DNA from 3 places in the Paenibacillus sp. TAF43_2 genome. Region 1 is predicted to be linked to each of the others. Evidence: riboswitches for the same ligand, from Rfam matches in the RefSeq annotation. Region 1 holds a riboswitch; each other region holds the start of a gene.
What was found. Region 1 has a riboswitch for cyclic di-AMP ahead of AB4Z17_RS02525 (NAD-binding protein). Riboswitches for the same ligand answer to the same signal wherever they lie in the genome.
Positions count from the first base shown of each region.

Region 2: linked by a shared signal. The riboswitch ahead of AB4Z17_RS15030 (TrkH family potassium uptake protein) and the one ahead of AB4Z17_RS02525 (NAD-binding protein) in region 1 are both predicted to bind cyclic di-AMP.
Region 3: linked by a shared signal. The riboswitch ahead of AB4Z17_RS24465 (C40 family peptidase) and the one ahead of AB4Z17_RS02525 (NAD-binding protein) in region 1 are both predicted to bind cyclic di-AMP.

Region 1 covers NZ_JBFRDK010000006.1:2,021-15,686, reverse strand. The annotation lists gene metE (5-methyltetrahydropteroyltriglutamate--homocysteine S-methyltransferase) at 36-2,342, shown strand; gene AB4Z17_RS02535 (hypothetical protein) at 2,417-2,842, opposite strand; cyclic di-AMP (ydaO/yuaA leader) riboswitch at 2,846-3,007, opposite strand; gene AB4Z17_RS02530 (hypothetical protein) at 3,054-3,482, opposite strand; cyclic di-AMP (ydaO/yuaA leader) riboswitch at 3,922-4,120, shown strand; cyclic di-AMP (ydaO/yuaA leader) riboswitch at 4,212-4,382, shown strand; gene AB4Z17_RS02525 (NAD-binding protein) at 4,501-4,899, shown strand; gene kdpF (K(+)-transporting ATPase subunit F) at 5,023-5,100, shown strand; gene kdpA (potassium-transporting ATPase subunit KdpA) at 5,119-6,798, shown strand; gene kdpB (potassium-transporting ATPase subunit KdpB) at 6,817-8,850, shown strand; gene kdpC (potassium-transporting ATPase subunit KdpC) at 8,882-9,490, shown strand; gene AB4Z17_RS02500 (histidine kinase) at 9,495-11,816, shown strand; gene AB4Z17_RS02495 (winged helix-turn-helix transcriptional regulator) at 11,887-12,210, opposite strand; gene AB4Z17_RS02490 (DODA-type extradiol aromatic ring-opening family dioxygenase) at 12,358-13,122, shown strand; gene AB4Z17_RS02485 (GTP cyclohydrolase II) at 13,154-13,666, shown strand, end outside.
Region 2 covers NZ_JBFRDK010000060.1:5,377-12,259, reverse strand. The annotation lists gene AB4Z17_RS15045 (succinate dehydrogenase cytochrome b558 subunit) at 1-264, opposite strand, end outside; gene AB4Z17_RS15040 (LysR family transcriptional regulator) at 569-1,477, shown strand; gene AB4Z17_RS15035 (potassium channel family protein) at 1,579-2,241, opposite strand; gene AB4Z17_RS15030 (TrkH family potassium uptake protein) at 2,260-3,600, opposite strand; cyclic di-AMP (ydaO/yuaA leader) riboswitch at 3,691-3,896, opposite strand; gene AB4Z17_RS15025 (CPBP family intramembrane glutamic endopeptidase) at 4,142-5,770, shown strand; gene uvrC (excinuclease ABC subunit UvrC) at 5,736-6,883, opposite strand, start outside.
Region 3 covers NZ_JBFRDK010000144.1:209-5,940, reverse strand. The annotation lists gene AB4Z17_RS24480 (carbohydrate ABC transporter permease) at 1-519, shown strand, start outside; gene AB4Z17_RS24475 (phosphoesterase) at 544-1,443, shown strand; gene AB4Z17_RS24470 (MATE family efflux transporter) at 1,522-2,874, shown strand; cyclic di-AMP (ydaO/yuaA leader) riboswitch at 3,110-3,244, shown strand; gene AB4Z17_RS24465 (C40 family peptidase) at 3,248-3,724, shown strand; gene AB4Z17_RS24460 (chromate transporter) at 3,859-5,046, shown strand; partial or broken gene AB4Z17_RS24455 (phytoene desaturase family protein) at 5,118-5,732, opposite strand, start outside.

The DNA.
Region 1 (13,666 bases):
CATGATAATTACATTTATTAGGAGGAAATATGAACGTGAGCAAACTGCAAAACAGTGTACTTGGATATCCGCGTATCGGCGAAAATCGGGAATGGAAAAAAGCGCTTGAAGCTTTTTGGAAAGGTGATTTGGACGAAACGATATTCCTTCAAACGCTTGAAAGCATTCGCCTTAACAACCTGAAGCTGCAAAAGGATAAAGGAATTTCTTTAATCCCTGTTAATGATTTTACGTTGTATGATCAAATGCTGGATACTGCAGCGATGTTTGGCCTTGTGCCAGAGCGTTTTTCCTACGATGGAGGTCCTGTTCCCGTACAGACCTACTACGCAATGGCGAGAGGGACACAGGAAGCACAAGCCTGCGAGATGACCAAATGGTTTAATACCAACTATCACTATATCGTGCCGGAACTTGCGGGTGCTGCACCGGTACTGACGGAAAACCGTCCGCTGATTGCATACCGCGAAGCCAAAGAAAAGCTTGGCATTGAAGGTAAACCTGTCATTATCGGTCTATACACCTTCCTCAAGCTGTCGAAGGGCTACGATGCCAAGCAGCTTCCGCAGCTTATTGAGCAGTTTATACCGCTTTATGCTCAGCTGCTTAAGGAGCTTGAGCAAGAAGGCGTACAATGGGTGCAAATCGATGAGCCCATCCTTGTTACTTCGATTTCTAAGGAAGAGATGCAATGGGTTGAATCTATTTATGCAAGGCTGAACCAAGCAGCACCAGCGCTTAACATCATGCTTCAAACGTATTTTGAAGCGGTTGAGCATTATGAAGCTGTAGTTGCTCTGCCGGTACAAGCGATCGGTTTGGATTTCGTTCATGGCTTAGTGCAAAACTTGAAGTCGCTGGAGCAATTTGGTTATCCGAAGGATAAGCTCGCTGGTATCGGACTTGTAGATGGACGCAACATTTGGCGCTCAGACTATAAGCAAAAGCTCGAATTGCTGCAAAAGCTTTCGGCATACATTCCAGCTGAGCGCACGATCATTCAATCGTCATGCAGCCTGCTGCATGTGCCGGTAACGGCAAAAAACGAAACCAATCTGCCAGTAGAGCTGCGTGAGGCGCTTGCATTCGCGGAAGAAAAGCTGGATGAAATCGTGTGGCTAAGTGAAACAGCGACTGTAAATGCGGCGGACATCTCAGAACTGCGCAAGCTTGAGCTTAAGCTTAACGGCGAGCGGATTCATCATTTATCCATTTCTCCTGCCCGCAAACGTCAAGCTGCTGATGCAGCAGTGGTATCGGCGCATCCTTCAACGAGGCAGAATCCATTTGCGGAGAGACAAAAGCTGCAGCAGCAAAAGTGGAATTTGCCGTTCCTTCCAACAACGACAATAGGCAGCTTCCCGCAAACGCTGGATGTACGTCAAGCAAGGCAAAAATGGAGAAAAAACGAGCTCAGCTCACAGGACTACTCTTCCTTTATCAACGATAAAATTAAAAATTGGATTGAAATCCAGGAAGAGCTTAACATTGACGTCCTCGTTCACGGTGAATTTGAGCGTACGGACATGGTCGAATTTTTCGGAGAGAAGCTCGATGGTTTCGCATTTACAAAAGGCGGCTGGGTTCAATCGTATGGTTCCCGCTGCGTAAAGCCGCCGGTCATTTATGGCGATGTTGTATTTACTGAACCAATGACAGTAACCGTAAGCGTGTATGCGCAGTCGCTGACAAGCCGTCCGGTAAAAGGGATGCTGACGGGTCCGATTACGATTTTGAACTGGTCATTTGTCCGCAACGATATCACACGCGAGCAGGTCGCATACCAAATTGCGCTTGCACTCTCAGAGGAAGTAAAGGCGCTTGAGACTGCAGGCATCGAAATGATCCAGGTTGATGAGCCAGCTTTGCGAGAAGGCTTGCCGCTTAAACGCAGTGATTGGGATGCTTATTTAAAATGGGGCGTGCATGCGTTCCGTCTATCGACTTCAGCTGTGCGTGACACAACACAAATTCATACACATATGTGTTATTGTGAGTTCCATGATATTATCGATTCCATTCTTGCGCTGGATGCGGATGTCATCTCCATTGAAACCTCGCGCAGCCATGGCGAGCTGATTCATAGCTTTGAGGAGAACACCTATGACCAAGGCATTGGCTTGGGCGTTTACGACATTCACAGCCCGCGTGTACCGTCCGTGGAAGAAATGGTCAGCATGATCGAGCGCGCCATTAAAGTGCTAGATCCTACGCTCTTCTGGATCAATCCGGACTGCGGCTTAAAAACACGCGGAATGGAGGAAACGGTTGCTTCACTGCGCAACATGATGCTGGCTACTTACCAAGTCAGAGAGCAGCGTGCTGCATTAGCGAAGGTTTAAACCCTAAATACAATAAGACAGTCCAGAACTAGGTTATCTGTTCTGGACTGCCTTTTTTTTTCTTATGAACGAAATTAATCCAAAGAGATGTAGGAGACGGAACGTTGACGCAAAACAGACTCTTCATGGTCGTTGCTGTACGGGGCTGCATCGGCGGATTGTGCTAGGACATGCTTGACGGCGGAGACGAATAAGTCGAGAACGCGCCCATCCTGATCCGTTTTGTCATAGTGATACTGGTTAAGAGGTGGTAGAGGAATGCTGCCGATAAAAGACTGAAGCAGGTCGCTCCATCGTTCTAAGTCAATGGGCTCTTCTGTGTCGCTGGCAAATAGTTCACTCCAGCCGAAGCCCTGATTGCTTGTTAAACGAAGACATACCCGGTGGCCTGCAGAATCGACGGCAAGAGCAGGAATGACGAATAGCTCGATTCGTGTGACAGATAAATAAGGGGTCTGTTCCGTAAAAAGATGCAGATTTCGTGCACAATTTGTCAACATATACATCTCTCCTTTATTCGCTTACGAGGTTAGCTGTCGGATTCGGGCTAGAGAGAAAGCCCTACCAGGGTTACAAATCCCTGGATTCACCCCTTGCGAATCGATTTCGATCGATCGCGATGGTTCCCCCGCTTTTTCATTCGAAAAATTCAGCGTAAATAGTTTACTCTTAATTATACCCTTCATTAGCGCATCTGTAAATCAGAACTGCTTAAAATAACGATGCATAGGAGACAGCTTGTTTAAATAAAGTATGCTCTTCACGGTCATATTCACAGTTTGGAAAAGTGTAATGAATGGATTCTATATGCAAAGCAGCGGCTGCAAACAAATGATATATACGCTCGTCCTTCATCATTGGATCTGTTTGAATAACCAAAGGAGAAGTAAGAGGAAGAGTGCCGATGAATCTCAGCAGCATACTGCTCCATCTGATCCAGTCGCGAGGCTTCTCGGATTTTTTAATAAACAGCTCACTCCAGCCATGACCATAAGCAGTGGAGATCCTTAGGCAAACACGGTAACCATTAGATTCAAGCATGGAAGCCGGCAGCACAAACATTTGAATTCGTTTAATTTCAAACAAGGCAGCAGGATGATTTTCCAAGCTTGGCAAGGGTACTTCAACTGGTGTAGACATCAATGAGATCTCTCCTCGATTTGAATAATTCACCGACAATACTCAGCCATATTGGCTTGCCGTCTATGGTAAACCCGAAATGAATTATTGTAAAACTGTGGTATATCGTGAAAAGGCAGCCATATGCCAAATTAAAAGAAATCCATTCGTTATGCCAGTAAAAAAAGGGTAATTCTTCGAAATACTCGTTTATTCTCTTCCATTCTCGATTATAGAGAAATCTGATTATTCACGCATAAAATCGTTAGAAAGGGAATGAACACTATTTTTGAAAACAAGAGTAAAACTGAGAAATAGTGAGATATCGAGAGATCGAAATGAATGTAAGCGTTGCGAATCGCTCTGCAAGGCTGAAACTGGCTAAATTAGGCAGCAGGCTGCCTTTACAGTATTTATAGCGAGGAGTAATATTCGATACAGGATTTATAAATAAGTTTCGATTTACTGATCGCTGAGTTTCCGTGAAAGCGGAAGCGGGGGAACCAATAATGACGCGATGCGCCTGTTCGATGTGAGAGTCGAACAAACGCAGAGCAGGGGTGAATCTTTGACAGGTGCCATGGATACCGGTCAAAGTAGGGCGACTCTCACCGCCCGAATCCGACAGCTAACCTCGTAAGCGTGGACCGAGAGAGGAATGATGAAGCTTGTGATCGATTAACTTCGACCGCAGAGTGTCATAGACCTCTGTGGTTTTTTGTGCCCAAAAAAGTTTAATTTGCTACAAAATGTAAGAAAACGCTGAGTCCTGCAGCAGCAGGAACGGGGGAACCAACGAACGATTCGTGTGTAATCACGACTTCGCTTCATGGGGTGAATCGCTTGAAAATGATCAAGCGTAGGGCAACTCTCAAGGCCCGAATCCGACAGCTAACCTCGTAAGTGTACTCGAGAGAGGCAACAGCCATCGTGCTTCCCGCGGCTTATTCTGCTGCGGGCAAAGAAGCCGCGGGAAAAGTTCCTCTTATCCCAAGGCTTCTTTTTTGTTGCCTTTTTTACCATATGGAGGAGAATTCGGTTGCAGGAAGAGCATATTATTGTTGCTGGTCTAAACGAGGCTGGCCAATCATTCATACGAACTTTGCAGTTTCATCAATTAAAATTTATCGTTTTGACCAATAGCAAACAGGAAGAAAAACAGCTTCGCAAGCAGGGTATCAGCAATGTTTTGTACATCAATTCGAATGATCGTCAAAGCTGGAATGTTCCTTCGATGAACATTAGCGAGGTATTTATATTCGAGAGCAGCTTGGCGCTTAGCTGCCGCTTTGTACAGTGCTGCAGAGCTTGGACCTCAAAGTCCATTTACGTCATCACACAGCAGTGGAATCCAAGGGCTATTTACAAGGGGCTCGGAGCGGATCATATCGTATTCTCTCATACCGGTGAAGTCGGTTTTCTATTAAGCAACAAATAATGCAGGAGGGGTTTACATGCAGGATTTTTATATGTTCGGGGCGTTGTTAGCTAGCTTCGGTTTATTTTACGGATTTTTAACTTGGTGCTCCAGTGTTATTGAGAAAACAGGGGGCGAAGGCCTATGACTGTCATAGCGATAGCGGCTGTATTTGTTTTCGTTTATCTGATTTATGCGTTAATTCATCCGGAGAAGTTTTAATAGAGGGGGATTTACAAGATGGATATTTTACAATTGCTTATCGTCATTGCCGTTCTTGTATTGTTAGTTAAGCCGCTTGGTACTTACGTCTATCATGTGTTCTCCAATGAACACAATCGGTTAGACAAAGTATTCGGAGGGACGGAGCGATTTATATTTAAGCTTATTGGTCTCAAAAAAAGAGAGGGCATGAGCTGGAAAATATACGCACTCAGCTTTGTTGCAACCAATTTAATTTTAGTTGCTTTCAGCTATTTGATATTGCGGTTCCAAAATGCGCTGCCGTTTAATCCAAATGGCATGGCAGCCATGGAGCCTACACTGACTTTCAATACAGTCATCAGCTTTATTACCAATACGAATCTTCAGCATTACAGCGGGGAAAGCGCCTTATCTTATTTCTCTCAAATGGCGGTCATCATGATGATGATGTTCACGTCAGCGGCGACGGGCTTCTCTGTTGCCATCGCGTTTGTTCGTGGGATTACGAGTAAAGGAACGACGATCGGCAACTTTTTCGAGGATTTTGTAAAAGCACACACAAGAATTTTTCTTCCGATTTCCTTTATTATCACGCTAGTGCTTGTCGCTCTTCAGGTGCCGCAAACACTTGATCCAACATTTACAATTAAAACGCTTGAGGGAGCCATGCAGCAAATTGCAATCGGTCCTGTAGCTTCGCTTGAATCCATCAAACATTTGGGCACAAACGGCGGCGGTTTTTTTGGAGTGAACTCGGCTCATCCATTTGAAAACCCAAATCCATTAACGAATGTGATTCAAATCTTGTCGATGTGGGCGCTGCCGGCTTCGCTGCCTTATGCATTTGGGCTTTTTGCTAAAAACAAAAAGCAGGGCTGGGTTGTATTCTCCGCCATGATGTGTCTGTTTCTAGTGTTTCTAAGCCTTGCTTACACATCGGAGAAAACAGGCAATCCTGCTATGAGCGCACTAGGAATCGACGCTACTCAAGGAAGCATGGAAGGCAAGGAAGTAAGGTTCGGTATCGCGCAATCGGCACTGTTCACAACGGTAACAGCCGCTGCGACAACGGGTACCGTCAACAATATGCATGACACGCTTACACCGCTTGGCGGCTTGGTCCCGCTTGCTGAAATGATGCTTAATGTCGTCTTTGGAGGCAAGGGAGTAGGGCTTATCAATATGCTCATGTACGCCATACTAGCTGTGTTTATATGCGGGCTGATGGTTGGGCGAACGCCAGAGTTTCTGGGACGAAAAGTAGAGCCGCGAGAAATGAAACTGATAGCGATAGCGATTCTAGTTCATCCCTTCATTATATTGGTGCCCACCGCCATCGCTTTTATGACGGATTTGGGTCACGGGGCGATAACGAATCCAGGGTTCCACGGCATTAGCCAGGTGCTTTACGAATATACGTCATCGGCAGCGAATAATGGCTCCGGCTTTGAGGGATTAGGCGACAATACGCCGTTCTGGAATATTAGTACTGGGCTAGTCATGCTGACCGGCCGTTATATTTCGATGATTGCGATGCTTGCGGTTGCAGGTTCTCTTGTTCGCAAGCAGCCTGTTCCAGAAACAATCGGGACGTTCCGTACAGATAATGGACTTTTCACTATATTACTAATTGGTACTGTTCTTTTAATTGGTGCATTAACCTTCTTGCCGGTCATCGTGCTTGGGCCGGTTGCAGAATATTTGACACTCCGCTAACGGATGAGGTGAACGATAATGAATAAAAATAAGAAGAATAATTTACTGTCGGGAGATGCGGTTAAACATGCCGTCATCGATAGCTTTGTGAAATTAAATCCAGTTACGATGATGAAAAATCCAGTTATGTTTGTTGTCGAGGTAGGGACGGTTATCGTTCTGCTGATGACTATTTTTCCAAATTACTTTAATTCTCAAGAACGCATAGGCTTTAATATTACCGTGTTTTTCATCCTGCTTTTCACGCTGCTGTTCGCTAACTTTGCTGAAGCCATTGCAGAGGGCAGGGGCAAGGCACAGGCCAATTCGCTCAAAAAATCTAAGCAGGAAATGAGCGCCAATAAGCTCGTCGGCAGCTCTATCGTAGTCGTATCATCAACGGAGCTCCGCAAAGGCGATATTTTCATCGTATCCCAAGGTGAGATGATTCCTGGTGATGGCGAGGTCATTGAAGGGCTGGCTTCCGTAGATGAATCAGCGATTACAGGTGAATCGGCGCCAGTTATTAAAGAAGCTGGAGGAGATTTCAGCTCGGTTACAGGCGGTACAAGGGTTGTGAGTGACAAAATTAAAGTGCGCATGACGAGTGACCCTGGGGAGTCATTCATCGATCGGATGATTGCCCTTGTTGAAGGAGCGAAACGTCAGAAGACGCCTAATGAAATTGCGCTCAATACACTTTTGACTAGCTTAACGATTATTTTCTTAATTGTAGTCGTTACGTTGGCACCAATCGCTGACTATTTGGGTATCCACTTAGAAATTCCAGTATTAATCGCGCTGCTCGTATGTTTGATTCCGACGACCATCGGCGGATTATTATCAGCAATCGGCATTGCTGGGATGGATAGAGTAACTCAGTTTAATGTACTGGCTATGTCAGGTAAGGCTGTTGAAGCAGCAGGCGACATTAATACGATGATTTTGGATAAAACAGGAACGATCACGTTCGGCAACCGGATGGCAAGCGAGCTTGTCCCTGTCGGAGGCAGCAATCTTCAAGCTTTATCGGGTTGGGCGTCTATTAGCTCGCTTAAGGATGAAACGCCTGAAGGCCGATCTGTGCTTGAATGGATGAAGAAGCAGGGCTTAAGCTATGATGCTTCACTTGCGGAAGGCGGCGAATTTATTGAATTCAAAGCAGAGACGCGAATGAGCGGTATTGATCTGGCAAACGGCCGCCGAGTTCGGAAGGGCTCTGTCGATGCGGTTCGGAAGTGGGTAGCTTCTCAGGGGGGAACCATCCCATCCGATTTGGATAATATTTCGAATACGATTGCTACATTAGGCGGTACACCGCTCGCAGTAGCTGTTGATAACCAAATCTTTGGTGTTATCTATTTGAAGGATACCGTTAAGCCAGGAATGAAGGAAAGATTCGATCAGCTGCGTGAAATGGGCATCAAAACGATTATGTGTACGGGAGACAATCCGCTTACTGCAGCAACCATCGCACATGAAGCGGGAGTCGACGATTTTATTGCGGAGAGTAGGCCGGAAGATAAAATAGCGGTTATACGCCGTGAACAAGCCGAAGGAAAAATGGTTGCGATGACTGGTGACGGTACAAACGATGCTCCTGCACTTGCCCAAGCGGATGTGGGTCTTGCTATGAACAGCGGGACGATTGCTGCAAAAGAAGCTGCCAATATGGTTGATTTGGATTCGGACCCTTCCAAAATTATTGAAGTCATTGCTATAGGCAAGCAGCTGCTTATGACAAGAGGGGCACTGACGACTTTTAGTATCGCTAATGATATCGCCAAATATTTTGCAATCATTCCAGCGATGTTCATGCTTGCCATTCCCGAGATGGGCGTTCTAAATATTATGAATTTAGGCTCTCCATTGTCTGCTATACTGTCGGCGCTTATTTTTAACGCCATTATTATTCCGCTGCTTATCCCGCTTGCCATTAAAGGCGTAGCGTACAAACCGATGAGCGGAGCCAAATTGCTTAGCCGCAACGTATTCATTTATGGTCTGGGCGGTGTCATTGTTCCGTTCGTTGGCATTAAACTCATCGACTTTGCAGTGCATTTATGGATTTAATATAACCATACACGAAAGAAGGCTTACCTATATGAATGAACAAGCGAAAAACGCTTCACGATTTCAGTTGTCGTCTTTAATGATACCTTTACGAATCAGCATCATATTTATGATTATTTGCGGCATTATTTATCCGCTTGCAAGCACGGGAGCAGCTCAGCTGCTGTTCCCTAAGCAAGCGAATGGTAGCCTTATAAAGGATAGCTCCGGCCAAGTCGTTGGTTCAGAGCTGATCGGCCAAAGCTTTGTTGATCCGAAATGGTTTCAAGGACGTGTATCAAGCATTGACTATAATGCTGCCGGTTCTGGATCGAACAATTTTGGACCATCCAATCCAGCTTTAATCGAAAGAACCAAAGCTTCGATTGAAGCTTGGAAGGCACAAAATCCAGATGTACCGGTTTCCCAGCTGCCGATCGCTTTAATTACGAACTCGGGCTCAGGCCTTGATCCGCATATTACGCCACAGTCGGCTGATGTACAGATCGCAAGAATCAGCAAGCTGACCGGCGTATCGCCAGCAGAGCTTGAGCAATTGGTTAAATCAAATACGGAAGGACGCGATTTAGGCGTTTTCGGTGACGAACGGGTTAATGTGTTGAAGCTGAATATCGCATTGTCAAAAATGTTGGGGGAATAGCCATATGGCTCCACTGAAAAAGAAAACGCCAGAGGAGCTGCTGCTCTCCATCGCAAAGCTGCATCAAGGACGTCTGAAAATACTCATTGGAGCGGTAAGCGGTTCAGGCAAAACGTATCATATGCTGCGAGAAGGAACAGAGCTGAAGCGAGATGGCATTGATGTTGTTCTTTGTGCGGTTCCTAGGCCGCAGAGTCCGGAGACGCTCGAATTGATTGAACCTTTCGAGCGTGTGCCAAGCATCCATTGGCAGAAGGATGGTGCAGAGCAAAAGGATCTTGATCTGGATGCTTTGGTTAAGAGGGACGCTGAGGTGCTGCTCATCGATGGGCTAGCCCATCGCAATCGAGAAGATGCAATGTTTCAAACGCGGCTAGAAGATATTATTTTTTTGCTTGGCAAGGGCATAAGCGTTATTACGACAATCAATGTGTATGAGCTCGAGGGTGTAGATCAGGCTGTTCTCAAATGGACGGGGATTCGTCCGAGCTGCACCGTTCCTGCTCATACGCTTGAGCTTGCTGATGAGGTTAGGCTGATTGATGTATCGCCTGAAACGATGCTAAAGCGGTTTGAGGATGGAACGCTTGGCGTAAAGCCCGATCCTGCAATTTCCCTTCGGGGAAATCTTGCGGTGCTGCGAGAGCTGTCGCTGCGGCTCGTCGCAGAGGGAGTCAATGAGTCGCTGGAGAAGCATCGGGAGGAGATGGGGCTCACGGGTCCGTCGGGTGCTTCCGAGCGTATTCTGGTTACCGCACAATATCATTGGAACGGCTCTTTATATGTAAGAAGAGGACAGCAAATTGCCCGCAGGCTTAATGGAGATGTCGTAGTCGTTTCCTTTAAAGAGCCGCAAAAAAAACTGACCAAGGAAGAGCATGCTTTTAAAGCTTCAATAAAGAAGCTTACCGTTAAAGTAGGGGGTACATTTGAGGAGCTGCCGTTGCAAAGCCGCCGTCGTTTGCCGTCTGCTCTAGTAAGGTATGCGGAGGAGCACCAGGTTACTCGCATCGTTATGGGCCATTCCAAGCAGAGCAGATGGCAGCAGCTCAAACAGGGCTCGATTGTTGACAGCGTACTGCGCAAGCTGAGGCAGATCGATTTATTTCTTATGGCAGACCGCTCAGAGCAAGAAGGCGAGCGGATTTTGCCTGTTAAGCAAAGAAGTGATTCTCGAAAAGCGTTGTTTCGAAGGTTCTCCCCAGATGAGCGCGAGCAGCAAATGGAATCCATCAGAAGAGGCAGCTTCAATCTGTATATCGGGGCGGCGCCAGGCGTCGGTAAGACGTATCGGATGCTTGCTGAAGCGAACATGATGTATCAGAAAGGTATAGATGTCGTTATTGGCATCGTGGAAACACATGGGCGCGAGGATACATTGAAGCAGATTGGAGAGCTGCCGATTATCGCTAGGCAAACGATTCAATATCGAGGTACTCAGCTCGAAGAGATGGATGTTGAAGCGATAGTTAGCAGAAATCCCGATGTTGTGCTGGTGGATGAGTTAGCTCATACGAATGTGCCGAGCAGCTTGAGGAAGAAGCGTTATGAGGATGTCATTTATTTGCTGCAGAAGGGAATATCGGTTGTTTCGACGATGAATGTACAGCATATTGAAAGCTTGAATGACGCCATTGAACAGGTTACTGGCGTTCGTGTTAGAGAAACGGTACCCGATGCGATCATAAGGCTGGCAGATCAAGTAGAGCTGATCGACGTGACACCGCAAATGCTGCAGCAGCGTATGAGAGATGGGAAAATATATGCCAAAGCTAAAGTGGAACAAGCGCTTGGTGCTTTTTTTACGACAGGCAATTTAATTGCGCTGCGAGAGCTTGCCCTTCGCGAGCTTGCTGATGATGTGGATGAACGGCTTGAAGCATGGGATCGCAATCAGACGCTGCGTGGAACGCTGCGCCGAAGAGAGGTCATCTTTGTTGGCATCGATATTCTCGTGGACGCAGAGCGGCTTATTCGGCGGGGCTTCCGCATTGCGTATCGGCTGAAGGCGCAGTGGCATGTGCATCATGTGCAGGATGGCGCACCTTGGACAGACGAGGCGATCAATAAGCGTGATCTGTTGATGAAGCTGACCGAGAGGCTTGGCGGAGTATTTGAAATGTCCAAAGCGGAGAGCAGGGAGCATATTGCAGGTACACTTCTAACGGCAGCCAATCGCATCAAAGCAACGCAGCTTATCGTCGGGCAGCCTAGCAGAAAGGCGTGGTATGCAAGCTTTCGCGGCAATATCGTCCGTGAATTGCTGCAATCCGGCCGTCATATGGATATGCTCATTGTGGCGAACCGGATTACGGATAAACATTAAAAAAAGGGATTATCTAGTCAGCGCTTAAACCTCGCTGAGCAGATAATCCCTTTTATGCTTGTAGGCTGGATTAGACTTTGGTTATCGGTTCAATCCAGTCTTGAGACCACACTTGTATTTCACGGATAATCGGCTCAAGAGCAAGGCCTTTTTCCGTTAATGAATATTCTATGCGTACAGGTATTTCAGGGTAAACATGTCTATCGACAATACCTTCATTCTCAAGCTCTTTGAAACGTTCTGACAGCAATCTGCCGCTGATCGGAAGGGCGGATTGAACGGCGCAGAAGCGCTGCGGGCCGGACAAAAGCTGGAATATGATAAGGCCGGTCCAACGCTTGCTTATAAGTTCCATTCCCTTCTGAAAACGGGGACAAAGGTTAGTTTGATCCATGCGCATCACCTCTTTTTACTTCTAATAAGTATAACTCCAATATCTTATTTATACAAGCACACTTGGATATTGTTAATTACTTGACTATCTTTAGTTATAAAATTATAATTAGTTACAAATAGTAAGTGAATTTAAGGAGGTACCGCAATGAATCCTTTATTTCTAGCACATGGATCACCGATGCTCGCTGTCGAGCAAAATGAATATAGCGAATTTCTGAAACAAACAGGTGCCAGTCTAAAGCCGGATGCGATCGTTATTTTCACGGCGCATTGGGAGACGGACATCGTTACGATTTCATCCAAGGATGATGAATATGAAACGATTTATGACTTTTATGGTTTTCCTGATGAGCTCTACCAGATCAAATATGCTGCTAAAGGCTCAGTAAGAGTCGCTGAGCATGTTGGCCATTTGCTGAGCGAAAATAATATTCAGGTAGCATATGATAATGAAAGAGGACTGGATCATGGCTCATGGACGATGCTTAAGCATATGTTCCCGAAGGCAGATATTCCTGTCGTGCAGATTTCTGTAAATCCATATCGTGCTCCGGAGGAGCAGTTCCGAATTGGCGAGGCGCTGCGCAGCTTGAGCTCACAAAATATTTTGCTCATTGGCAGCGGCGTGACCGTTCATAATCTTCGTGCTGTAAACTGGGGACAGAAGGAGCCGGAGAGCTGGGCTGTCCAGTTTGATGATTGGCTAATAGAAAAAATGAATAAGCACGATACAAATTCGCTATTTCAGTATGAACAGCTTGCTCCACATGCTAAAATGGCAGTACCCCGTGCAGAACATTTTGTTCCATTATATATAGCTTTAGGAAGCGGCAGCCAGGAGTCAGCTCCAAAGGTCATTTATCGAAGCTATGAATTTGGTACGCTAAGCTACTTATGCATGCAATTTTAATTGCGTATACTTTTAGAGAAGGTGAACTAGCATGATTAAACCTAATATAGCAGCACTTATTAAGAACAAACTAAAACGAACGCAAAGCGGCAATGATGACATTTATGTGATCGGTCCTGTGAAGCTTCCCGTCGACCTTGACGGAGAAACTAAGATTTTTCATTGGTATAGCTGGCTCCGCAAAGAAGCAGGCGAGGAGCTGTCTCCCGAGCAGCTCGTTGATGATTTAAATCGTTTCTCTTATGCGGATCTGCAGCAATCAAGCGTTCTCGTATATGGCGATTTTGAAAATAATGAAGACGCGCTAATTCGGATGCACAGCATCTGCCATACAGGCGATATCTTCGGAAGCGCAAGATGTGATTGCGGTTTTCAGTTAAAGCAATCGATGCGGATCATAATAGAGCACGGCACGGGGGCGCTCTTTTATTTAGCCAATCATGAGGGCCGTGGAATCGGCTTGTTCAGTAAAGCGATTGCCTACCTGCTTCAAGAGGATGGGCTCGATACGGTTGATGCGAATACAGAGCTTGGTTTCGCAGAT
Region 2 (6,883 bases), on a different contig from region 1:
AAAACGTCCCGTATTCGTGTTCGATTGGTAAGCGACATACAAGCCGTAAATACCATGAAACAATAGCGGGAGGTAAATGCCGAAAATCTCGAGCAGCGGCAGCACGGGCATGCTGTTAATGAGAGTTACGCCTTTGTCAAAGCCTTCAGGCCCGCGTTCAAACGCCTGGTAGTTAGTCAGACCATGCACGACGATAAATCCGCCGAGTGGAATGATCCCGAGAAGCGAGTGAAGCTTGCGCGAGAAATACGAATTTCCTTTCATGTCATTCCTTCTCCTTTCAAAACTGTGAGTGCTAGCATGCTTTTTCTTAAAATATAAGAATGTATCGGTTTCCCCTTTATACATTGCTTATATTCCAGCGCAAACGAGGTGCTGTGCAGCCAATGGTTGTCATCAGCAGTTTACGCTTGGCAAATCATTCTACATTGTAACCCCAGCATGTATGTCCGTCAACAAAACTCGACACATATTAGCCACACTTCCCATCCTACTCCTTTTAAGCTTATAATGGAATTGCTTATTTTTTATAATTTCTTATAACAAAATGACATAAGGGGTTTCATTCATGAATGAAGAGATGCATGTCTTCACCGTTATTGTGGAACAGTCCAGTATGAACAAGGCTTCCGCCTTGCTAAACCTGTCTCAGCCTGCACTTTCTCGCAAAATTGCCAAGCTTGAGCAGGACCTGGGCTCTCCTTTGTTTCATCGCATCGGAAAGCGGCTGGAGCTTACTCGAATTGGGCAATTGACCTATGAATATGCTTTGGAGCTTCGCCAGCTTCATCGCAAATATTTGCAAACCGTCTCTGAGTTCACCTCGGCTGGACATACGACCCTTACCATTGGCGCAAGCTTGACGACGCTTCAAACGACTTTGCCCGATCTCATTCAAAGCTTAACTTCTACCCATCCGGAGATCGACATTAAAGCGATTACCGGCAAGACGCATGAAATCGTATCGCTCGTGCGAGATCACAAAGCCGATATCGGCATTGTCGCCTCTAGTATTGAGGATTCAACACTGCGGTGCATTCCGCTGTTTGAGGATCATCTATCGCTCGTGGTGCCTCGCAATCAGGTCATTACCGATAAAGGCACGCTGGGTATACAGGATGTGACCGGCATGCCGATGATCTTGTTCTCCAAAGGCACTTGGTACAGGTTGTTGACCGACGAGCTGTTTGACAAATATCATCTTCAGCCGGATGTGCGGATGGAAATTGATTCGTTTGAAGCTATCCTTCGGTTGCTGCATACTTGCCGTGCTGCGACGCTCCTGCCTCAATCGTATATGCGCAATCAACTGCTTGAAGACAATGATCTTACCGTCATTCCCATTCGAGAACTTGAGGATACAAAGCGCACCACCTCGCTCATTCATGCGGATTCGGCCGCCCTCAGCCCGTCCGTTCGTCTTTGGATCAACGAGCTTGCAGCAGGCTTCCCCAGCAAAAAGGACAGCAGCTTTTAAAATAGCTGCTGTCCTTCAGCATTTCCAATATTACACTTCCAAATCCATTTCAGCCTAATCTGCTTTTTCTAATAATAAGCCTCTTCCACTACATAAAACAATTAACGGATAACGGATGCTTCGAAGTCTTCTATTTGCTCATTTGTTCCTATAATAACCATGACATCACGAAGTGAAAGGACATCCGTTGCTGTCGGTGCGATGATGATGCCATTTGGCTTATTTATGGCTACGATGCTGCATCCAAATCTAGCTCGCGGATTAAGATCATGCAATGACTTGCCATCCAAGCATTGCGGTACAGCAAGCTCGGCGATCGTATACTCTTTGGAAAGCTCGATATAATCTAATAGATTTGGGGATACAAGCTGATGCGCAACTCGAATACCCATATCGCGCTCAGGATAGACCACGCGGTCGACACCGATTTTCTCAAGTACCCGGCCATGCAGTTCAGTCAAAGCTTTCGCTACAACTTGCTTCACTTCCAAATCCTTAAGCAGTATGGTTGTCAAAATGCTGGATTGAATGTCATCGCCAATCGCGACAACTCCGCAATCAAAGTTTCTTACACCCAAGGAGCGCAGCGCTTCTTCATCCGTACAATCAGCTGATACAGCATAGGTTAGAATACCGCTCATGTCCTGAACGGCTTCCTCATCCTTATCTATTCCAAGCACCTCATGGCCAAGCTGGACGAGTTCGCGCCCTAAGCTCGAACCAAATCTCCCTAAGCCGATGATGACAAATTGTTTCTTTTTAATTCCCACTTGCAAAGTCTCCTATCCAATCGTAATTTTGCCTTCTGGATGCCGATAAAGCTCTTTCTCTGTACGAGGCCCAAGCGCGTATGCGAGCGTCAGGGGTCCAAGTCTTCCGGCAAACATGGTTAATGCAATGACTATTTTCCCAACAATGCTCAGCTCTGGTGTAACACCAACGGATAATCCTACTGTTCCAAATGCTGATGTCGCTTCAAACAATAGCTTTATAAAAGCTTGATCCTCCGTCATCGACAAAATCATCGTTACGATAATGACAAGCGATAAAGAGATCAAAGTAATCGTGAGTGCTTTAAAAATTCTGTCTTTGCCTAATCTGTAACGGAAAAGAACGATGTCCTCTCGTCCTCTAATCATTGCAAATACAGCGCCGACCAGCGTTGCAAAAGTTGTTGTTTTGATACCGCCGCCCGTCGAGCCGGGCGAGGCCCCAATAAACATTAATATAATGGTGAAAAACATTGTCGCTTGCCGGATAGCCGTATAATCAAGCGTATTGGCTCCTGCCGTCCGCGGCGTTACTGATTGGAAGAACGAGGACAATATTTTCCCGCCCCAGTCCAGTGAGCCCAATGTCTTCGAATTAGAGAATTCAAAAATAAATATGACGAGTGTCCCTACTGCAATAAGCGTCCCTGTCATCGATAGAACGACCTTGCTGTGCAGCGACAGCTTGCGGTTTTTGCGGAATTCCATCAGATCCGACATAACGACAAAGCCGAGTCCACCCGAAATGATCAGCATCATAGCTGTAATATTAACGACTGGGTCAGAGACATATAAGGTCAAGCTGCGGTAGTTCCCAAAGATATCAAAACCAGCATTATTAAACAATGAAACCGCGTGAAAGGCTCCAAAATACATCGCTTTTCCCAGCGGCATATCAAATGCAAACCTCGAAGCAAACAACACAGCGCCAACAAGCTCTATTGTCAATGAGTAAACAATTACTCGCCTAATCAAACGCACGATGCCTTCCATGCTCGTCTGGTTCATCGATTCCTGCAGCAAAAGCCGCTCACGCAGCGAAATCCTCTTGCGAAGCACGAGCGCTACCAGCGTTGCCATCGTCATAAATCCGAGTCCTCCAAGCTGGAACAAGCACATTAATATGATTTGGCCCCATATAGAGAAATAAGTTCCGGTATCAACGACAACTAACCCAGTTACACAGGTTGCCGAGGTTGCAGTAAACAGTGCATCTATAAAAGGCAATCTCTCGCCGCTTACCGATGCAAAAGGCATGGATAATAATAAGGCACCCAGCAATATAATAAGAGCGAATCCACTTACCAGAATACGCGGAGGTGACCACTTCATAACATTCCAATCAACCTTCATTCATTACCCTTCTTTTTGATTATGTCATATTGTCATTTATTGTTTTTAAGCATAAAAAAAAGCACTGGAAACTCAAGTGCTCGTGCGATGAGTCCTGTTCCAATACGCCTTCGAGGTTAGCTGACGGATTCGGGCCTGGACAGGCAGCCCTATTCAGCGGAAGAAGACGAAGCTTCACCGCTAAAATTCACCCCATGCTATCAAATGTTGAACTGCTTTGCTTTTAAGCTTGTTCATCCATCTGGATAACTTTATGGTTCCCCCGATTTCCTTAGGAAATTCGGCTATGCTATGCAATTAGTATGACGATAACGATTATAATCCCTAAGCACTCCTGATATAAAGGTGACGTTTATGACAAACAGGACGATATTAGCTCAAATTAGGGCAATGGGACGAACCAGCGCATAGCTAGCTTGCTGGACATCGTTATTTCGCATTTTTTTGAAAACAAACGGTCATTTTCATTGGATAATTTAGGGATTCATATGTTAAGGTAATAAAATGAGCTATTTATCATGAAGACAGTTGAGGTGAAACTATGATTGATTCTATTAAACCCAATGAATGGAAACGATTTATATGGGCAGCAGTTGCTTGCTTTATTATTTATGGCGCCGTACAAATCGTTCCAATGATTACAGCCATCTCATCTGGCGAAATGAATACCAAGGTCATTACGAAATCAGCGGCGGCGGATAAGGCGTCTGCATTTGTTGAAAAAGAAACAGGCTTGAAGGTGAAATCGGCTAAAGCCGTACATCAAACCGATAAAATTATGAATGGCTACTTATCTAAATATGAGCTGGTCAAATCATATACGGATAAATACGACCCTAGGTTTCCTACAGATACGTTTCAAGTTGATCTTAAGTTCATAGGCGGCGGCAGCGGATATGTTTATCTGCATATGCACAGCGGGAAAATAGTCGCTTGGAACTTGAAGCTTGAGGGTGAACAGCTGTCAGATTTAGATAAAGCAAAAGAAGCTATCGCCTTTCTAACTGCAGAAAATTTCAGCGGTACTGAATTCATAGGCGGGCAAATATTGCCTAATGGTGATTGGCAGCCCAAGCCTCCGGCAGGTTATTCCATTAAAAATGCTCATCTTAACGTATTGGTTAACGCTCTTGTCGTGAATGACCGTACGATCATTACTAAATATAAACCGGCATTCGTGGCTCCCTCCGATTACATAAACTATGTAGAGAAACAAGATAAAATAGCTGGGTACCTTACATCAATCGGTTATCTGTTCATGAGCTTCGTTTTATTCGTCTTAGCTATTATTTACTCCGTTTTATATCGAAAGCATACATCCTTTAAATACGGAATCGTATTAACGATCATTTATTTAATTACTTATACGATCATGAATTTAAACGTTCTGGATGGTATTCGGGCTACGCTCGGCGAGACGGATATGGCAGGCGCTACCGTTTCGATCACTGCCATCGTAAGTGTTCTGCTAGCAATTCCAATGGCAGGTTCCATTTATGTATCCATCGTTGCCGGAGATGGCCTCTGGAAGGCGCAGGGCCGCGCTTTATGGCCGCGCTTTGGTCAGAGAGGGTATGGCGATTATGTTTGGCGCAGCGTGGGCTTGTCCTATTTATTCGCGATCATCCTATTCGCAATTCAATCGGTTATCTTTATCGCCTTGAAGCTGTCCATTGGCACTTGGGAAACATCAGATGCCTCGCAATCCCCATACAATATGGGTATTCTTTGGCTGATGCCCGTGCTTGCTTGGGCTGCCGCAATTGGCGAAGAAGCCGTATTCCGCTTCTTCGGTATTGGACTATTTCGCAGGTGGTTTAAAAACACGTTTGCCGCTGCACTGCTGCCTACCTTCTTCTGGGCGCTCGGCCATGTGATGTATCCTTTTTATCCATCCACCACGAGATTGTTTGAGTTGATGATTATCGGGCTATTGTTCAGCTTTATCTTCGTCAGATACGGCTTCATTACAGCCATGTTCACCCACGCCATCTTCAACAGCGTTGCAGTTGGCCTATCCTTGCTCACTATTGGAACAGCACCGAACATAATCTCGGCTATTTTCTTCTCCGTGCTGCCGGTACTGATTGCATTTGTTCTAAAATATTTAAGTCACAAAAAAGAGAAGAAGCCGTCTATGACGACGACTCCTCCCCTAGAGCAGCTATAATTTGCGAAGCTAATTTATCACCAATAGATAGAGGCCGGAAGTCTTCGACTGAGGCCTCTTTTATTTTTTTGATCGAGCCAAAATGCTTGAGCAGCAGCTTGCGTCGTTTCTCGCCAATGCCCGGAATCGAATCGAGCTTCGACTCCACCATGGACTTGGCGCGCTGCTCGCGGTGGAATGTAATCGCAAAGCGATGCACCTCATCTTGAATGCGCTGCAGCAAATAAAACTCCTGGCTGTCCCTTGGCAAAGGAACTATCTCTGCAGGATCTCCAGTCATAAGCTGCGCTGTCTTATGCTTCGCATCCTTCACAAGACCGCAAACTGGGATGTATAATCCAAGCTCATTCTCAAGCACGTCGAGCGCGGCAGATATTTGCCCTTTGCCCCCATCGACTACAATCAGATCCGGCGGAGCTAATTCCTCTTTCACCACACGCTCGTAGCGGCGCCGTATGACCTCGCGCATCGTTTCGTAATCATCTGGACCTTGTACTGTCTTAACCTTGTATTTGCGGTACTCCTTGCGGTCTGGCTTGCCGTCCGTAAAGACAACCATAGCCGAAACTGGATTCGTACCTTGAATATTGGAGTTATCAAATGCCTCGATTCGGCGTACTTCATCCAGTCCTAGCCAGCCTGCAAGCGACTCTGACGCTTTAACGCTTCGTTCCTCATCTCGTTCGATGAGCCTGAATTTCTCGTCCAGCATCACCCTTGCGTTATCGATAGCCATCGTTACGACCTCGCTCTTGCGTCCGCGCTGCGGCATAAGCACCTTAACCTTCAGCCAGCTGTGCAAGGATGCAATGACATCGTCAGCGTGCGTAGCGGCTGCCTCATCAACTGCTGCCACTCCGCCCGCTGATTCCACCGCTTCCAGCTCAGGCGGTATTGGCAGCAGGATTTGCTTTGGCAATGCCGGATTATCGCTATAATACTGCGTAACGAATGTCATGAAATCATCATACTCTTCCCCGTAATAAGGAAAAGTTGTGCCGTGCCGCTCAATAAGCTTCCCTTGGCGCATGTACAATATTTGAACGCACATCCAGCCCTTATCTACTGCAAAACCAAAAATATCACGGTCAAGCGCATCGGACATCGTAATCT
Region 3 (5,732 bases), on a different contig from region 1:
TATTTGCTGCTCAAAGACTTGCATTTGACGAATACAATCTGGGTTTATATCATTCCGGGATTGTATAGTGCATGGAATTTAATAATTATGCGGACTTTCTTCCAAGAGATCAGTCCGAGCCTCGAAGAATCTGCAAGAATTGATGGATATAATGATTTTTCAATTTTCATGAAGGTGATCATGCCGCTCAGCAGGCCGGTTGTGGCTGTCATCGCGTTATTTAACGCAGTGGGGCATTGGAATGATTGGTTTACAGGTGCCTTCTATGTTCGAGAGAGCAATCTGCGGCCTTTATCGACATTGCTGCAGGAAATGCTGACCCGGGCAGATGCGCTTCGAAATACGCTCGAGCAAGCGGCTGGATCGACGCAATATGAAATGCTGGACAAAATTCAGGTGACAGGAAACTCGCTGAAAATGGCGACAATTATTATCGTCATCACACCGATTATTATGATTTATCCATTTATTCAGAAGTATTTTGCCAAAGGCGTTATGATCGGTTCGGTCAAAGAATAAGGCAGGAACGGAGGAACATAGTGAATGACACAAATAATCATTTCAAATCCTTATGATAAACAAGAGGGCATGTGGCTGAAAGGGAGCTTCCATAACCATACAACAAATAGTGCTTGCGGCTCTCAAACGCTTGAGACAGTTTACCGGATGTATGGGCAATACGATTTCCTCGGTATTTCCGACCATGATTACATTACCGTTCATGAAGGGAAGCGTTCAATCACGACTGTATTCGAAGCGATGGAGGTTAGCAGTCCGCAAAGGCATATGCTTCTCATTAACCCTCCGCGCTCGATGATGGACAACTATTCAAACGAGTTTTCGGTAGAAAGGTATCAGCAGTTTTCTGACCTTTGCACGAAGCAAGGGGGAATGAGCGTACTCTTACATCCGAATCGTTATTATTCGCAGTATTGGCCGATTGAAGATATGCTCGCGATGCCTTGCTACACCGGAATCGAGATCGTAAATGGCGAAGGAAATCCAGCGTTCGACATTGCGTTCGACAAATGGGATGCGCTGCTCTCAGCTGGGCGAAAAGTATGGGGGTTTGGCGGAGACGATTTTCATGTATATGGGCAAGAGAAACGAACTTGGAATATGGTGCTTGCAGAGCAAAACACCAATGAGAGTATTACTTCAGCGATGAAATCCGGAAGCTTCTATGTTTCCACAGGCTATGGGTTTGAGTCGATTCAAGCAGCGGATGGGACGATTGAGTTTAAGCTGCTTGCGAGTGAAGGATTGGACCGGATGTACAAATACGCAACCTTGTTTGGCAAAGACGGAAATGTACTATACGAGACTTCTGGTCGTTTCAATAGCGTTAGTTACAAGTGTCGTGGTGATGAAGGTTACGTAAGGGCGGCAGTTTATTTGGAAGGCGGTTTTGGCGCATTCTCTCAACCCCTATTTGTTGGATAGGGTGTACTCTCAAACATGATAACAGTAGTCTGACGATAACAGCAGGGTAGTACACGAACAGGAAGAATGTGAATTTGAATGAGTAAACAGGTTGATCCGCGCCAAAAGAGCATCATCTCGATAACATGGCCTATCTTTATTGAAGCTTTATTTGGGATGCTGATTGGAACGGTCGATACGATGATGCTAAGCAGCTACTCTGATGGAGCAGTGGCAGCGGTTGGGATAGCTAATCAGATTTTAGTTGTAGTGGGCTTGATGTTTGGATTTGTTACGGTAGGTACAAGTGTCATTCTCAATCAATGGCTCGGCGCAGGCAACTTGCATGGCGCTGATCGAATCGGGAGAACGGCGCTTACTTTGAATGTCATGCTCGGTTTAATAGCTAGCGTAGGATTGATTGTCTATGCCGACGTGTTTTTAGCGCTTTTTAAAGTGCCCGAGGATGTGATGGCAGAAGGAGTCAGCTATCTATCAATTGTTGGCAGCTCCGTCTTCATCACAGCAATAAGCATGACGTTAGGTACTATTTTACGATGCCGCGGTATTGTGAAAGAAATGATGTTCATCGCATTGGGGATTAATGTACTTCATATTACCTTGAATTATCTGGTGCTGATGGAGCCCTTCGGCTTACCTAATTTAGGTGTAGAAGGAGTAGCAGCATCTACATGGATAACCCGTGCCATAGGGATGACCGCTTATTTGATTTTATGTATTCGAAGCTTGGAGTATAAGGTTGGCTTGATTAGTCCATTTAAGTTTCAAAGAAAAAATATTGGCCTTATATTTAAACTAGGTATTCCTTCGGCAGGTGAGCATGTTTCTTATAATCTTTCACAGGTTGTAATCACATATTTAGTCACGCTGATCGGTACGACAGCGTTAACGACAAAAATTTATTCGCAGAGCATAACTTCTTTTGTTTTTGTTTTTTCAATGGCAATAGGTCAAGGAACGCAAATTATTGTTGGACATCTGATTGGAGCCCATCAGAAGGATGATGCTTATCGATCCAGTATGCAAAGTTTGAAGCTGGCGTTCGTCATTTCTCTTGCGCTTGGTATTTGTATCTATAGCTTCTCAGCTCTATTGCTCAGCCTCTTTACTAATGATGCGGAAATTATATTGTTAGGCAAGCAGCTCATGTTGTTATCGATTATGCTGGAGCCGGCTCGGGCTTGCAACATGGTGCTTATCAGTTGTCTAAATGCGGCTGGAGATGTGAAATTTCCAGTTGCTGCCGGGTTAGTATCCATGTGGGGGATTAGTGTGCCGCTGGCATACGTGTTCGGGATTGTGTTCGACATGGGGTTGGTAGGAATATGGCTGGCCTTTTCAATCGATGAATGGATAAGAGCTTTACTGATGCTCTACAGATGGAGGAGACGTTCTTGGCAAAAGGTCGATATTTTGGCGAAACTTGCTTAACTAGAAAGAGTAACTGTATGAAAATACGGATACTCTTTTTTTGTGTTTAAACCGTTATATTTTGAAAATATGATTGGAAATTCATCTATTTTAATTACAAAAAAACCAGCACTTTTGACAAAAATCATGTAGTGAACAGCTAAATAAATAATAATATTGAAGAAAAATGAAAGTATTCTAATAAACCAATTGCAGGATTATGGTAAAAAAAATCGAATTTAACGATACTATAAGGTTTATTGACATGCCGAGTTCTGTATATCGGAAACGGGGGAACCACCCAGGGTGAATTGCTTAATGTATGTTTTTAAGCATAGGGATCTTCAACCGAACCCATAAGCTAACCTCGTAGGCACCGAAGGGAGAAGTTGTTTTGAAGAAGGGTTTTATTTTATTGTTATCCTGCTTGCTGCTGCTTACTGGAGGAGGAAGCGTGCTTGCAGATAAGTCGGCCAAGTCTGTGCTTACGGATTCCATAAGCGAGGTTGTTGGAACTCCTTATAAATGGGGAGGCACAACGAGCAAAGGGTTTGACTGCTCGGGTTTTATTCTGCATATCTTTAATCAATTTGATGTAAAGCTGCCTAGAACATCGCAATCGCAATCAGACACAGGCACAGAGGTTAATAAAGATGAACTACGCGTGGGTGATCTTGTGTTCTTCAACACAAGCGGCAAAGGCGTTTCTCATGCGGGCATTTACATTGGGGATGGGAAATTTGCTCATTCTTCTACAAGCAAAGGGGTTACAATTACAAACCTTAACGATTCTTATTATGCAAAACGTTATGTAACAGCAAGGCGTGTCGTAACGGAAGATACATTTGCTGCGATGATGGAGTCTAAATAAAGCGTAATGATTTTAAAAACCACCTTACGAGGTGGTTTTTTTTATGTAACCATTTATTAAGTATTTGTTAAAGGGTTGTAAGCCAATAATTCGCAAGCTTACAATGTAAATAACATGAGTAATGGAATGAGGCTATAGGATTGAAAAGAGGAACAATCGCATCTTTAGTAGAGGTACTAGCTGTATCAACTAAACTAGGACTTACCTCATTTGGGGGTCCGATAGCCCATCTGGGTTATTTTCACAATGAGTATATTCGTCGCCGCAAATGGATGGATGAACGAAGTTATGCAGACCTCGTTGCTTTATGTCAGTTTCTACCCGGGCCAGCCAGCAGTCAAGTTGGGATCGGTATAGGGATAGTTAGGGCTGGGTTATTGGGCGGACTAGTGGCTTGGTTAGGATTCACACTGCCATCGATCATTGCATTAGTTGCCTTTGCTTTTTTGCTGCAAGGATTTGATCTTGGAAACACAGGCTGGATTCATGGATTGAAAATTGTAGCGGTTGCCATCGTTGCTCATGCCATTCTAGGGATGGGACAGAAACTAACACCGGATCGAAACAGAGCTACGATAGCAGTCATCGCTGCTGCGGCAACGTTATATTGGCAAACGGTCTATAGTCAAGTGATCATTATTGCTGCAGCAGGGCTGATCGGGGTATGGTTATATCATAAGAAAACAGTCGAGGGTACTCCTGATTTGAACATTCGGATTAGCCGTTCCCTTGCAATCTCCTGCCTCGTTATATTTCTCACGCTGCTTATTGTTTTGCCATTTCTAAGGCAATGGGGAAATATGGAATGGATAGCGATGTTCGATAGCTATTATCGTGCAGGCTCATTGGTGTTTGGAGGCGGACATGTTGTGCTGCCGCTGCTTGAGAATGAAGTTGTCTTTACCGGGTGGGTTAATGAATCGGATTTTTTAGCAGGTTATAGCGCTGCGCAGGCTGTGCCTGGTCCACTTTTTACATTCGCTAGTTATCTTGGTACTCTTTCTGGTGGATTAACTGGAGCCATTGTTGCAACTACAGCAATTTTTTTGCCGGCATTTCTTCTCGTTGCTGGAACATTGCCGTTTTGGAATGTGTTGCGAAATAACTCAAAAATCCAAGGTGCATTAGTTGGCATTAACGCCGCTGTAGTTGGCATATTGCTTGCTGCACTGTATGATCCGCTTTGGACTAGCGCGATAGTAGAGTCCGGTGATTTTATTTTGGCTGCCGTATTGTTTATTATGCTTGTTTTTTGGAAGCTACCACCTTGGATGATTGTTGTGGCTGGCGCATTAGGCGGAATGGTCCTTGAACTTATTTAATAATTAATCAATAGATAAAAACCTCTAATCCGCGATAACGGATTAGAGGTTTTTTATTTGAATTAATCTGTCTACATGACGGATTTTGCAGCAATGCTCAATTGCTCTTTAATGAGGTCAGCGGTGAGTTGTCCGGATAAAGTGACCATCGGGACGCCGCCACCGGGGTGCGTTGATCCGCCAACGAAATAAAGATTATCGAGCAGCTTGCTTTTGCTTGGAATTTTGAAGCCGCCGTTAAGCTTGCGGTCCGTTACAATGCCGTAGATGGAACCGCCATTAGAACCATAAAGCTGCTGGATATCATCTGGAGTGAAGGTATATTCAAACTCAATATGCTGTCTCAGCGCCGTTAGTCCCATACGTTCGAGCTTATTCAGAACTAGGTCTCTGTAAGCCGCCTTCTGTGACTCGAAGCTTTCACCAGGTTTGAGCGGCGGCACATGAGTAAGCACAAATAGATTTTCTTTGCCCTGCGGCGCCTGTCCTGGATCGGTTTTGCTTGAAACCCCGATGTACACTGTTGGATCATCTGTAGGTTTGCCTTCGACAAATATATCGTTGAACTCTTTATCTGGATCTTCAGAGAAGAAGAAATTATGGTGCAGAAGCTGATCATACACTTTATCCACGCCAAGAAGCAGCACAAGTCCTGATACAGTAGGCTCGTATTTTGCTAAATCCTT